One region of the Arthrobacter sp. B0316-1-20 genome, then DNA from elsewhere that is predicted to be linked to it. Evidence: riboswitches for the same ligand, from Rfam matches in the RefSeq annotation. Region 1 holds a riboswitch; each other region holds the start of a gene.
The links. Region 1 has a riboswitch for S-adenosylmethionine ahead of AC5RW2_RS25470 (acyl-CoA dehydrogenase family protein). Riboswitches for the same ligand answer to the same signal wherever they lie in the genome.
Positions count from the first base shown of each region.

Region 2: it holds a riboswitch for S-adenosylmethionine, as region 1 does, so the genes downstream of both, AC5RW2_RS41125 (MFS transporter) here and AC5RW2_RS25470 (acyl-CoA dehydrogenase family protein) in region 1, are expected to answer to the same signal.
Region 3: it holds a riboswitch for S-adenosylmethionine, as region 1 does, so the genes downstream of both, AC5RW2_RS20145 (methionine ABC transporter ATP-binding protein) here and AC5RW2_RS25470 (acyl-CoA dehydrogenase family protein) in region 1, are expected to answer to the same signal.

Region 1 covers NZ_JBNHHC010000018.1:23,744-28,650, reverse strand. The annotation lists gene AC5RW2_RS25475 (acyl-CoA dehydrogenase family protein) at 1-1,113, opposite strand, end outside; gene AC5RW2_RS25470 (acyl-CoA dehydrogenase family protein) at 1,179-2,417, opposite strand; SAM riboswitch class IV at 2,490-2,605, opposite strand; gene AC5RW2_RS25465 (zinc-binding dehydrogenase) at 2,892-3,848, shown strand; gene AC5RW2_RS25460 (CoA-binding protein) at 3,955-4,371, opposite strand; gene AC5RW2_RS25455 (alpha/beta hydrolase) at 4,593-4,907, opposite strand, start outside.
Region 2 covers NZ_JBNHHC010000168.1:10-3,766, reverse strand. The annotation lists partial or broken gene bioD (dethiobiotin synthase) at 1-568, shown strand, start outside; gene AC5RW2_RS41125 (MFS transporter) at 726-2,075, opposite strand; SAM riboswitch class IV at 2,113-2,235, opposite strand; partial or broken gene AC5RW2_RS41120 (FAD-binding oxidoreductase) at 2,378-2,887, shown strand; partial or broken gene AC5RW2_RS41115 (FAD-binding oxidoreductase) at 3,283-3,757, shown strand, end outside.
Region 3 covers NZ_JBNHHC010000012.1:75,488-80,394, reverse strand. The annotation lists gene AC5RW2_RS20160 (acyl-CoA dehydrogenase family protein) at 1-219, shown strand, start outside; gene AC5RW2_RS20155 (APC family permease) at 234-1,697, shown strand; SAM riboswitch class I at 1,788-1,877, shown strand; gene AC5RW2_RS20150 (LLM class flavin-dependent oxidoreductase) at 1,966-3,387, shown strand; SAM riboswitch class I at 3,457-3,548, shown strand; gene AC5RW2_RS20145 (methionine ABC transporter ATP-binding protein) at 3,662-4,714, shown strand; gene AC5RW2_RS20140 (methionine ABC transporter permease) at 4,711-4,907, shown strand, end outside.

The sequences.
Region 1 (4,907 bases):
GTCCAGCGCCTTGCCGGTGCTGGTGGAGGAGGCGCCGAGGGTGTTGAACAGTTCGCCAGCCGCCTCCGGCACCGACGTGCTGAGCACAATCTGTGCCTGGCCGGATTCCAGTTCAACGGCGATGTTGGCCGCCTTCTCCACATCGGCGGTTTCCTGTCGCGATGCGAAGACGCGGTCCAGCGCACGGGCCACGCTCAGGGTGGTTGCCTTGGCGGCGTAGGCCTTGGCGCTGATGCCGCCAACCACTTGCAGGATCTGCGCGTCGTGCCGGACCAGCGGCGCGTTGCCGTGGCCGAACACCCGCTTGCGTTCCCGCACGTTCGCGGCGGCGTCGGTGGAGGCCGCCTGCGCGATGCCGGCCAGGGCCACCAGCAGGATGTGCTGGTAGAGCGCCGTCTGGTACGGGAAGCGGTCCGCGAACGCTGACACATTCACCGGGTCCACCTCGGCTTCGGTAAAAAGCGTGGTGCCGCTGCCGGTCAGGCGCTGGCCGAAGCCGTCCCAGTCGTCATAGGTTTCCACGCCGGCTGTCTTGGTGGAGATGATCACCGAGACATCCGAGCCGTCGGGCCGCTTCGCGGTGACGTCGATCCAGTCGGCGAAGATGGTGCCCGTGGTGTAGAACTTGCGGCCGTTCAGCACCAGCCTGCCGCCGGACTCGGTGAGCACCGTGGCGGTTCCGCCGGCGCCCGGTTCGGTCCACGCGTTCCCGGCCAGCTGACCGGAGGCGAAGCGCTGCAGCCAGACGCTGCGGTCCCCGCTGCGGCCGTGGTGGTACAGGTGCTCCTCCACCAGTGCTATGTGCGAGCGCAGCGCCTGCGGGATGTTGCTGTCCGCAGCGGCCAGCTCGATCAGCAGTTCTGTGAACTCTTCCCAGTCCAGCCCGTCGCCGCCGAGTTCGGCGGGGATCCGGGCGGCGCCAAAACCGGCGCCTTTCAGCCAGCCGATCTGTTCAAACGGCAGCTCGCGGGCCAGTTCGCGGTCGAGTGCTCCTGCGGCGATGCGCTGGAAAATGGGCCGGTACTTCGCGGCCGCCGCTTCGAAGGCCGGCGTTGCGTGGACGGAAGGGGCGGCGTGGAAGGCTGTCGTTGCGTGGTCAAGGGTTTCAGTCATAGTGGTGCTCCTGGGTCTCTGCCATGCACGGCCGAGGTCGGGACGGGTAGGGCTGTTTGCGCGGATCAGGTGTAGAGCGAGATCGGCTGGACTTCGCCCAGCAGGAAGTTGGCGCCGACCTCGACCTTCTTGTAGTCCACCGGGTCGTGCAGCGTGTGCGTGCGGACATTGCGCCAGAAGATGTCCAGCCCCACCTCGGTTTTCGCGGAGGAGGAACCGGTCACTTCGAAAATGCGGTTGGCCACCTCCACGCCCGCCTCGGTGGAGACGACTTTGAGCCGGGCGATCTCGATCTCGATGCCAGCGCGTGCCTCGGCCGTGAGGTCCCCGCCGGCGGCGATGGCGGCGTCGAAGCGCTCGTTGGTCCGGTCCGCCAGCGCTTCCACGGCTGCCACGCGGGACGCTAGTTCCCCGTAGACCCGCTGGGTCAGCGGATCCTGGGCGTAGGTTTCGGCGCTGCTGAGAAACCAGGAGTTCTTGCGCGCCACGGTGATCTGGCGTCCGCGTTCCAGCGCACCCTGCGCGATGCCCAGGTAGAGGTTGCCGAAGGCCAGCTGGATGTAGGGCGTCACCAGGCTAGAGAATGGCTCCTCCCCCACTTCGCCGATGATGTCAGCGGAGGTGACCAGCACGCCGTCGTACTTCACGGAGCCGCTCGCGGAGAGGCGCTGGCCCAGCGCGTCCCAGTCGCCGAGGAAGGAAATCCCCGCGCGGTCGTGTTCCAGGGCCAAGGCCAGGAACTTGCCTTGGTCGGGACCGGCCGTGATCGCGGCGTTGACCAGGATCGCGTCGCCCACCGACGCTCCGGTGGAGAAGTGCTTGACGCCGTCCAGCCGGTAGCCGTTGCCGTCGGGAACCAGTTCCAGGTTCGGGTCCACCGGGTTGACCGAGTCGCCCCAGGACCAGCGGCCCTGGGCCGAGCGGCGGAGCAGTCGTTCTTGGACCTGCGGGTTGCCGTAGAAGACCACGGCGCCAAGGTTGGCGTAGTGGTAGGCCAGGATCTGCGCGATCGAGGCATCCGTCCGGGCCAGGATCCGCACCGCGTGCAGCGCGGTTTCCCAGTGGCCGCCCTCGCCGCCCCACTCGCTGGGGATGATCAGGTTGACCAGGCCGGAACTGCGCAGCAGTTCCACTTCGGCCTGCGGGTCCGCGTTCCGGCGGTCGCGCTCCAGCACGTCCGCGCTCAGCACGGCGGCCACGCCCTCGGCGATCCGCTGCCAGTGCGCGAGCTCTTCGCGGCTGGCGTGTCCGGTCCACGGGGAACGGCGGGTCTGCTGGTTTTCTTCAATGACGACGGCGGTCATGGCGCCTCCTTGGGGTGGGGCTCCCGCCTGCGGCGCGCAGCAACCGTCACGGTCGACGACGCAGCCTGGCAGGGGCCGTACTTGCCGGGCACCGGATCTGTGCGCGGCCGGATCCTCATCTGGGGCACCCCACTACGGAAGAGGGTTGCCGCCCAACCAGCCAGAGCTTGTCGTTGGGACTCTTGATCTTGGGGAAGAGTCTGCCGGGCCGAATCCGGCGCTGTGAAGCATGTGACGGGCCATGACGTACCGCTGCTGATTGTTACGGAGAAGGTCTTATAACGACGGCGGCCGCTCGCCCCAGCCGGCTCCGCGGAGTGCTCCAGCCAGGCCGGCGTTTTCAGCCGGATGCGCGCTCCCAACGGACTACCCCTACTGGCCAGACAGTGACGGGACTACGGTGGAGTTGCACTGCCAATATCGGCCAAGCCGGGGCGGGCACCGTCCAGGCGGTCGGCGCACGGAAGGTTCATCATGAAGGCATGGCAATTTGTCGGAACGAACAAGCCGCTGGAGCTTAACGAGGTTGAGGAGCCGCACGCTGGCCCCGGCGAGGTGGTTGTCGACGTCAAGGCCTCCGGTGTCTGTCACTCGGACGTCACGACGCTCGATGATGCAGGATGGATGGCGCTGTTTCAGCACGGCCTTCCCCGCACCATGGGCCACGAATCCGCCGGCGTTATCAGTGAGGTCGGCGAGGGCATGGACCATTGGAAGGTTGGCGACCGTGTGGGCCTCTCTCCGGTGATGTCAGACGGGGACGCGCTGGGTTACGGCAAGTGGGATGGAGGCTTCGCCGCCAAGCTTCGCGCGACCGACGACAATCTCGTTGCCCTGCCCGATGAAGTGCCGTTCGATCTCGGCGCGATGGCGACCGATGCCGGCCTAACCGCCTACCATGCCATGATGGCGGTCGGCGGTGCCAAGGAGGGCATGAAGGTCGGTGTCATCGGCCTCGGCGGCCTCGGCTACATCGGCGCACGCTCCGCTGCATTGGTCGGCGCCGAGGTGTACGGCGCCGAGGTCAACCCGGAAACCCAGAAGCTGGCCGACGAGATTGGATTGGCCGGCGTCGCCGCCTCGATCGATGAGTTCAAGGACAAGAACCTGGAACTCATCGTTGACTACGCCGGTTTCGGCACCACCACCTCGGCCGCTATCGAGACCCTCGGCGAGTTCGGCACCCTGGTCCAGGTCGGCATGGGGCGGCTGGAATCGACCATCAACACCTACCCGATCATCATCAACCAGCTCACCATCAGGGGCTCGAAGTCCGGCACCAAGGAGGATCTGGCCGGCATCTACGAACTCATGAAAACCGGTCAGCTCAACCCACCGATGAACCACATCAAGCATGCCGACATCCCTGGCGCGATCGACAAGCTTCGCGCCGGAGGTGTCGTCGGCCGTTTTATCGCGATGTACGAATAATCGCGCTGACGGATAACGCAGTGACTCCCTGCGTTCCGGCCGCCCACCCGAAGGGCCGGCCACCCGCCGAAATCGGCTTGGGATGACGCCGTCTTGCCAGCGGCAGCTACAGACCGAAGTGCGGGGCTTCGATGGCCGGGCAGGTGTCCATGACGACGTCGAGGCCTGCCGCCTTGGCCCGCTCCGCGGCGGCTTCGTCGACGACGCCCAGTTGAAGCCAGACCGCCTTCGCGCCGATTTCAATGGCTTGGTCCACCACCGGGCCCACTTTCTGCGAGTTGACGAAGCAGTCCACCACGTCAATCTCCCCCGGAATGTCTGCAAGCTTGCGGTAGCCGGTCAGGCCGTGGACGTCCTCGCCCTTCAGATTGACCGGAACCACCTCCATGTCCAGCTGGTCCATCAGGTATCGGGAGATGCGCATCGCGACCCGGTGCGGGTTCGTGGACAGGCCGACGACGGCCCAGCGGGCAGGCGTGCTCAGCAGGCGGCTGACCACTTCGGGATCATTCTGGTGTGCCATGGCGCCACCCTACCCATCAGTTCCCTCTACCGGTACCTTCGCCACCGGGTCTCCCGCCAGCATCCCGAATCGAGGAAGCAGATAACGCCCTTAAACCGCGGTTTAAGGGCGTTATCTGCAAAGTCGATGGTTCTGGGGTGCCGGCTCAGTGGGTCCGTTGACAGCGGATGGGTCCGCGGGGCAGGGGCTAGCGGGCCTGTGGCATCGGCTGGCCGGGGCGGTCAGGATGCGCTGCCGGTACCAGCCTTTTCAGCGGCGGCGGCGTCTGCATGCTCTGCCACCCAGTTGCCCACTAACTCCAGCAGTTCCGCATCCACGGGCTCGCGGATCTGCCGTTTGTAGTCGGACAAGGACGGAGCCTTCGGATCCCGGCGCAGCAGGTGCGAGAGGTCCTCGATTGTCCGCGTGGTCACCGGGCCGGGCACGGTGGCCGCGATGATGTCCAGGTCCTCCGGGTCCACCTGGACGTCCTTGGTGCCGGTGATGGCCAGCACCGGCACCTGCAAACGCGCCAGATACGGAACCGGGTCGAAGTC
Region 2 (3,757 bases), on a different contig from region 1:
GGACGAAGTGCGGCGCCTGGCCGGCCTGGCGGCGGTTTCCGACGGCGCCCGGCTGCGGGCACCGATGGCCCCGGTGGCCGCCGCCCTCCGCGAGGACGCCCGGCTGCCCGGCCTGGAGGTTCATGTGGACCGGATCCGGCAGCTCGCCGCAACCCACAACCACGTGCTGGTGGAGGGCGCCGGCGGCTTGCTGGTCGAACTGGACTCGGCCAGGCATACGCTGGCGGACCTCGCGGCGGACCTCAGCGGCGGGGCCGGCACCCGCTCCGACCCGCCATCCGCCCTGACCGTAGGCGTCATCGTCGTCGCCCGCAGCGGCCTGGGAACCCTCAACCACTGCCTGCTCACACTGGAGGCGCTGGACCGGCGCGGGCTGGCGGTGGCGGGCGTGGTGATCGGCGCGTGGCCCGAGGAACCGGACGAGGTGGAAGCCAGCAATGCCGAGTACCTGCGCGGCCTGCACGTGCCGCTGGCCGGTGCCATCCCCGCCGGCGCGCCCGCTCTGGAGCCCCGCGTCTTCCAAAGCCTCGCCCCGCAATGGCTCAGTGGGCTCGCCCCCTCCCGCTGACCTGCCCCCGTTCACTCCGCAGCACACGTTCATTTAAGCGCCCATTCGTGCGTTTCGCGCAAAGTCAGCGGGAGGGGAAGGTGCATTAAATGACGACGCCGGCACTTAGGTTCCGTCTGCCGGGGGAACCCGAGTGCCGGCGTCGAGCCTGAGGGCGTCAGGCGGCGACGCGCCGCTCTGCCAGCGCCGCCCGCTCCTGGACGGCCGGGTCCTTCGCGGCCAGCGCCGCCCAGGTGGTCAGGCCGGCCAGCAGCACCAGGTAGCCGCAGATCAGCCACGGCTCGTTGCCGCCCAGCTCCAGCAGGGACGCGGCGATGAACGGGGTCAGGCCGCCGGAGAGCACGGTGCCCACCTGGTAGCCGAAGGAGACGCCGCTGTAGCGCAGGTGCACGGGGAACTGCTCCGCGAACCAGGCCGCCTGCGGTCCGTAGATGGAATCGTGCAGCAGGTTCATGCCCACGATCATCACCAGCGGCAGCAGCACCAGCGGCCCATTATCCAGGAACCAGAAGAACGGCCAGATGAATGCGGCTATGCCGACGGCGCTGCTCACGGCGATCCGGCGCCGGCCCACCTTGTCCGAGAGCCAGCCCCAGAACGGGCCGGAGATGATGCCCAGCGCGGAAACGATCAGGATGGCGGTCAGGCCGGCGGCGCTGTCGTCGCGGCGTTCTTTCAGGTAGCTGAGGATGTAGACGGTGAGGAGGAAGAACAGTGCCGGCTGGGCCAGGCGCAGGCCGATGGTGATCAGGATGGCCCGCGGGTGTTCGCGCAGCACTCGCTTGACCGGCCAGGCCTCCACCTGCTTCTCCTCCTTGAGTTCCTTGAACTCCGGTGCGTCATCCACGCCCAGGCGGATCACCAGGCCCACCACCACCAGCACGGCGGAGAGCAGGAACGGGATGCGCCAGCCGAAGGCGGCGAACTGCTCGGCGCCCAGCACCGACTGGGTCACCGCGAAGGCACCCGTGGCCAGCAGCATGCCCGCGGCGGAGCCGATCTGGGTGAAGCTGCCGAAGAAACCGCGCAGGTGGCTCGGCGCGTGCTCGACGGACAGCAGGGCGGAACCGCCCCACTCGGCGCCGGCGGACAGGCCCTGCAGCAGGCGCAGCAGCACCAGGCCGACGACGGCGAACCAGCCCGCCTGCGCGAAGGTCGGCAGCAGGCCGATCGCCGTGGAGGCGATGCCCATGGTCAGCAGCGAGATCACCAGCAGCGACTTGCGGCCGATCCGGTCGCCCAGCTGGCCGGCCACGATGCCGCCAACGGGGCGGGCGAAGAAGCCCACCGCGAAGGTGGCGAAGGAGGCCAGGATGCCACCGATCGGCGTGGAGGACGGGAAGAACTGCTGGTTGAAGATCAGCGCGGCGGCTGTGCCGTAGAGGTAGAAGTCGTACCACTCGATAGTGGTGCCGACGAACGCGGAGGACAGCACCCGCTTCTTGCGGGCGATGTGGGTACCGATGCTCTCAGGGCGCTCCCCGACAGCGGGCAGTGTTGCAGTCATGGTGGACCTTCAAGGCTCGCGGCGCCCGCGGAACGATGCGCCATACTTACGCGCCCGATCCTGCGCCGGGTCCGCGTCGAATCGTCACCTGGGGCACCCCACTACAGCGGCGAGGGTTGCCGTCCAGCCGGCCAGGGCCTTGTGGCTGGAACTCTTGATTCTGGTACCGATTCTGCAGGGCAGGTCCGTCACACTGCAAAATCCGCCGTCCCTGACGGTAATGCTTCGCAACACTTTCGATTCGGAAACCGGACCGTGCTAGGGGCTTGTGCCCTGCAGCAGGTCGTAGGAATGTGGACTCCATGCCGGCACATCCAAGCGAGGACGCATCAATGTCGATCAATCTGGTTCCCGATCTCCCCGACGCTTTCGCCGCGCTGCCCCGCTTTACCCGGGATCCCGCCGACCTTGAACTCGTCCGCACCGACCGCTCCGGCTATGTGCCCCCGACGCTGCCCGACGGCGTCGTGCTGGCCGAGTCCCTCCAGGATGTGGTGGATACCCTCCGCGCGGCCAGCGCCCACCGGCTGCCGGTGGTGCCCCGCGGGGCCGGCACCGGCCTGGCCGCCGGCGCCTCGGCGCAGGCCGGGGAGATCGTGCTGGACGTCAGCCGGATGAACCGGATCCTGCGCATCGACCCGGTGGAGCAGCTCGCCGTCGTCGAACCCGGCGTCCTGAACGCCGAACTGAACGCGGCCGCCGCCGAATTCGGACTCTTCTATGCCCCGGATCCGGCCAGCACGCTCTACTGCTCCATCGGCGGCAATATCGCCACCAATGCCGGCGGCATGCGCTGCGCCAAGTATGGCGTGACCCGCGAGTCCGTCCTGGCCCTGAAAGTTGTCCTGGCCGACGGCCGCGTGCTGGTTACCGGCACCGAAACCATTAAGGCCGTGACCGGCTACGACATGAACGCCCTGTTCATCGGCTCCGAAGGCACCCTCGGCGTCGTCGTCGAGGCGACCCTACGGCTGCGGCCGATGCCGGTGGCCACTGCGACCGTCGCCGCCTACTTCCGCGATGTTGAAAGCGCAGCCGCGGCGGCCTCCGCCGTCGTCGCCGCGCGGGCCACCCCGGCGTTACTGGAACTGGTCGACGGACCCACCCTAGGGGCCATCGATCTGGCCACGGGCACGGACCACCGGCAGCGCGGCGGTGCCTTCCTGCTGGCCCAGACGGACGTTTCGGTGCCGAAATCGAGCGCGACGTGGTGCTCAAGGCCATCGAACCGTTCGCCGAATCCGTCTTCGTCCCCCAGGACCCGGTCCAGGCGGAAGCGCTGGTGCAGGCACGCCGGGATGCGATCCCGTCGCTCCAACAACTGGGGCGCACCTCCATCGGCGACGTCGGCGTGCCGCGGAACCGGCTGGCCGAGATCGTCACCGGCATCCAGGAGATTTCCCGGGACACCGGGGTCAGGATCTACACGATTGCCCACGCCGCCGACGGCAACCTGCACCCGATGATCGTCGTCGAACCCGGGGAGTCGATCACCACCGGCGCCCCGAAGGAGGCGCTGGGACGCATGTTCGAACTCGCCCGGTCCCTGGGCGGGACGCTGACCGGTGAGCACGGCGTCGGCCTGCTCAAGCAGGACTGGGTCACCGCCGAGGTCGGCGACCTCTCCCGCGAACTGCAGCACCGCATCAAGGCGGCCCTGGACCCGCTGAACATCCTCAACC
Region 3 (4,907 bases), on a different contig from region 1:
ACCCACAACCCGTTCATCTACAAGGCGCGGATCGTCGGTGACTGGGAAGTCAACGGCGCCGAGCCCCCGTACGTCTGGTCGATTGGCGAGGCCAATGCCGACGCCGCGCGTCAGCCACAGAGCGACGGCGCCAGTCAGTCACCCACCGACGTCACGCGTCAGCCACAGAGCGACGGCGCCAGTCCAAACAGCCAAGCCGCCCGCTCCGCGGCCCTCTAGGAAGAAGCCAAACCATGTCTGTATCCGTCAATAACCCAATCCTCGCCGCACCCGCGGCCGCCGCGGCCGCCAATGCCGGTGCACCGCGGCTCTCCGGCCGGCTGGGCGTCGCCAGCATCGTGCTCATCGTGCTGGCCGCCGCGTCGCCACTGGGCGTCATCGGCGGAACCGTCCCGCTGGCCATCGTCAGCGGCAACGGCGCCGGCCTTCCCTTCATCTACCTGCTGGCCATGGCCATCCTGCTTTTGTTTGCCGTCGGCTTCACCACCATGACACCGCACGTGCCAACGGCCGGCGCGTTCTTCAGCTACGTCGACAAAGGCCTCGGCCGCAGGGCGGGCCTGGGGGCGGCCTTCGTGGCCCTGCTCTCCTACCTCGCGCTGGAAGCCGGCGTCTACGGCCTGCTGGCGCCGGCCGTCGACGAAGTGGTGCGCGCCTACGGCGGGCCGGCACTGCCATGGTGGGCATGGGCCGCTGCCGCCCTGGCCGCCGTCGCCTGGCTGGGCCACCGCAACATCGAGCTCTCCGGCAAGGTGCTGGGGGTACTGCTGGTCGCCGAGGTGCTGATCGTGCTGGTTTTGGACGCTGCCGTAATTTTTGGCGGCGGCGGCCGCGAGGGCCTGTCCACCGGGTTCGTCACCCCGTCCACCGTGCTGTCCGGGGCGCCCGGCATCGCGCTGTTGTTCGCCATCCTGAGTTTCATAGGCTTCGAGGCCACGGCCGTGTTCCGCGACGAGGCACGCGACCCGGACAAGACGATCCCGCGCGCCACCTATGTAGCCCTCATCGTGGTGGGCGGCTTCTACGCGCTCTCCAGCTGGCTGCTGATCAGCGTGTGGGGCGACGAGGGCATCGTCCAAAGGGCCGCGGACGCGCCCGGCACCTTGCTCTCGGAGACTACCGCGCTCTACCTCGGAACCGCGGGCAGTCACGTCATCCAGGTACTGCTGGCCAGCAGCCTGTTCGCCTGCATCCTGTCCCTGCACAACATCAGCTCACGCTATTTCTTCCAGATTGCCGGACAAGGCATTTTCCCCGCCAAGCTGGCCGGCACGCACACCCGGCACCACTCGCCACATCTGGCCTCGGCCGCTTCGACCGGAGCGGTGGCCCTGTTCCTGCTGGCCGCGGTGGTGGCCGGCTGGGACCCCATCGTGCAGTTCTACACCTGGTTTGCCGGTTTCGCCTCCCTGGGCGTGGTGGTGCTGATGACGGTCACCAGCATCGCGGTGCTGGTTTTCTTCCGCCGGCAGGGCGCACCGGCCCGCGACTGGAAGCGCTCGGTCGCCCCGGCTCTCGGACTCCTCGGGCTGCTGGCCATCCTGGGCCTGATCCTGCAGAACCTGCCCACCCTGGTCGGCAACAGTGTGCCGCTGGCCATCGCCGTCGTCGTCCTGATTCTTGTCTGCCTGAGTGCGGGAGCGGTGGCGGGATGGAAGCGGCCGCAGGCCAAAGCCGGCTCCGCCCCGGCGTCGTGACTTATACCCGGCGTAACCCGTCGTAATTCTTACCCCGCGTGACGCGGGACATTTCCCTCCGGGGCGCCCGCGGGTGTCCAATGGGAGACGTACCCATCCAGAGCGGCCGAGAGACCTGGCTTGTTGACGCCGCAGCAACCCCCTCCCTGAGGAAGGTGCTACCGCCAGGACCGATGGAGAAGCTCGATCTCTCGTTGGTCTTCCGTTGGCAGCCGCATGCCCGACGGAGGACCGGCGCGGGCTCTTCTCATCAGAAAAGGAGCCTGACATGACCGTAAACAACCCGCAGCCCGACCCCCGGCGCCAAGTTCGCTTCAACGCCTTCGACATGAACTGCGTGGGCCACCAGTCGCCCGGACTGTGGCGCCACCCGCAGGACAAGTCCGCCACCTACAACACCATCGGCTACTGGACCCACCTGGCCAAGGTGCTGGAAAAGGGCCTGTTCGACGGCCTGTTCATCGCCGACGTGCTCGGCACCTACGACGTCTTCGGGTCCTCCAACGAGACCACGCTGCGCGCCGGCACGCAGGTCCCCGTGAACGATCCGTTCATGCTGGTCTCGGCGATGGCCGCGGTGACCGAGAACCTCGGCTTCGGGGTCACCGCCGGCACCGCGTACGAGCACCCCTACCCATTCGCCCGCCGCCTGGCCACGCTGGACCACCTGACCAACGGGCGGGTCGGCTGGAACGTGGTCACCGGTTACCTGCCCTCGGCGGCACGCAATATGGGCCAGGAAGACCAGTTGGAGCACGACGAGCGCTACAACCACGCGGACGAATACCTCGAGGTCATCTACAAGCTGCTCGAGGGCTCGTGGGAGGACGACGCCGTGGTCAAGGACGTCGAGACCGGCGTCTTCACCGACCCGGCGAAGGTCCACGAGATCCGGCACGAGGGCAAGTACTTTAAGGTTCCCGGCATCGCCATCACCGAGCCGAGCCCGCAGCGCACCCCGGTCATCTTCCAGGCCGGGGCTTCCAAGCGCGGCACCGAGTTCGCCGCCGGGAACGCCGAGGCGGTGTTCGTGACCTGCCCGACCAAGGAGATGCTGGCCGCATCGGTGAAGAAGATCCGCGACGCCGTGGAGGCGGCCGGACGCGACCGCTACGACGTCCGCATCTACGCGATGCAGACCGTGGTGACCGGGCCCGACACCGCCGCCGCGCAGGCCAAATTCGAGGACTACAAGTCCTACGCAGACATCAACGGGGCGCTGGCGCTGATCTCCGGCTGGATGGGCGTGGACCTGTCCACCTACGGCCCGGATGACGTGATTGGCGAAAACGTGAAGTCCAACGCCATCCAGTCCTCCGTGGAGACCTTCCAGAAGGCCTCCGGCGACAGCGGCAAGCCGTGGACCATCCGCCAGCTGGCCGAATGGGTCGGCGTCGGCGGTTTCGGCCCGATCACCGTCGGCTCCGGCGCGGAGGTGGCCGCCAAGCTCGTGGAGTGGGTCGACGAGACCGACGTGGACGGGTTCAACCTGGCCTACGCGATCACCCCGGGCACGTTCGAGGACATCGTGGAATTCGTCGTGCCGGAGCTGCAGAAGCTGGGCGCCTACCCCACGGAGTACGCGCCGGGGACCCTGCGCAACAAGCTCTTCGGCCGCGGCGACAAGCTGCCGGATAACCACCGGGCCGCCGGCTTCCGCTTGCAGAACGCGCTCGCCCACCGAGCGTAGGCACCGGCAGAACCATCTGAACAACGACGGCGGTGCGCCTCCCCTTCAGGGGGGCACCGCCGTCGGCAAGAACCATCCAGAGCGGCCGAGAGATCTGGCTCGATGACGCCGCAGCAACCCCGGCAACTGCCGCACGGTGCTAACGCCAGAACCGATGGAGAACCCGGGCCGGCCCGGAACCGGCCGCGCCATGCCTGCGCGCCGTGATCGGCTGTGCCCGGGGCTCCCTGACCTTCAGGAGCAGCATGAAAAGATATGCCGCGGGCGGCCCGCAATGATAGAAATCCGCAATCTGCACAAGAGCTACGACACCCGCCACGGGACGGTCGAGGTGCTCAAGGGTATCGACCTGACCATCGAGCAGGGGTCGATCACCGCCGTCGTCGGCCCTTCCGGCGCCGGCAAGACGACCCTCTCCCACTGCATCTCCTTATTGGAAAAACCGACCTCCGGCCAGGTACTGGTGGACGGCCGCGACCTGTCAGCACTGTCCGGGCAAGCATTGCGAGGCGAACGCCGCGCCATCGGCACGATCTTCCAACATTCGGCCCTGCTGCGCCGGATGACGGTGGCGGAGAACGTGGCGCTGCCGCTGCGAAACCTCGGCGTGGTGCACGCTCAGATGGAGGACCGCGTGGCGGAACTGCTGGACCGGGTGGGCCTGCTGCACAAGGCCAACGCCTACCCCGGCCAGCTGTCCGGCGGCCAAAAGCAACGGGTCGGCATTGCCCGGGCGCTGGCACTTCGTCCCCGGATTTTGCTCTCCGACGAATCGACGTCGGGCCTGGACCCGGAGTCCACCCAGCAGATCCTGGACCTGCTGGACGACGTGCGCACCGAACTGGGGTTGTCGGTCATCCTGATCACCCATGAGATGGACGTGGTGCGCCACGTCGCCGATCAGGTGGCCGTGCTCTCCGGCGGCCGCGTCGCGGAATACGGGCCGATTGGCGCCCTGGTTGCCGACCAGGCCTCCGCCGCCGGCCGCCAACTGCTGCCAATCCGGGCCCTCCCGCTGCCAGCCGGCTTCGACTACGCGCTGTCCGTTTCCTATCGGCACGGGCCGGTGGACCCGGAGTGGATGACCCGCCTGTCCACCGGTCTGGGGGTGCGCGTGGCGCTGCTCGGCGGTTCGGTGGAAGCCCATGGTGAAACGGTGCTGGGCCGCGCCGACATCGGTGTCGCCGGCCGCCCGGAGGCCGAAGTCCGCGCCTACTTGGCGGGCCTGGGTCTGGCCGCAGAGGCACGCCACCGTGCCGATACCGCGGCGGAAACGCCGCCGACGGACGCATACGCAAGGAACGAGAAAATCGAGGTGCGCGCATGAGGCCCGCAGAAACCGCCGCCGTCGGGCTGGACACGCCCTGGGCGGACCTGCCCGCGCTGCTGCTGCCCGCCTACGGCGAAACTTGGGCGATGGTCGGCATCGTGATGGTCATGGTGATCCTGGTCGGCGGCGCCACCGGCGTGCTGCTGTACAACACGGACAGCCGCGGCCTGTTCCCCCGGCCGCGCCTGCA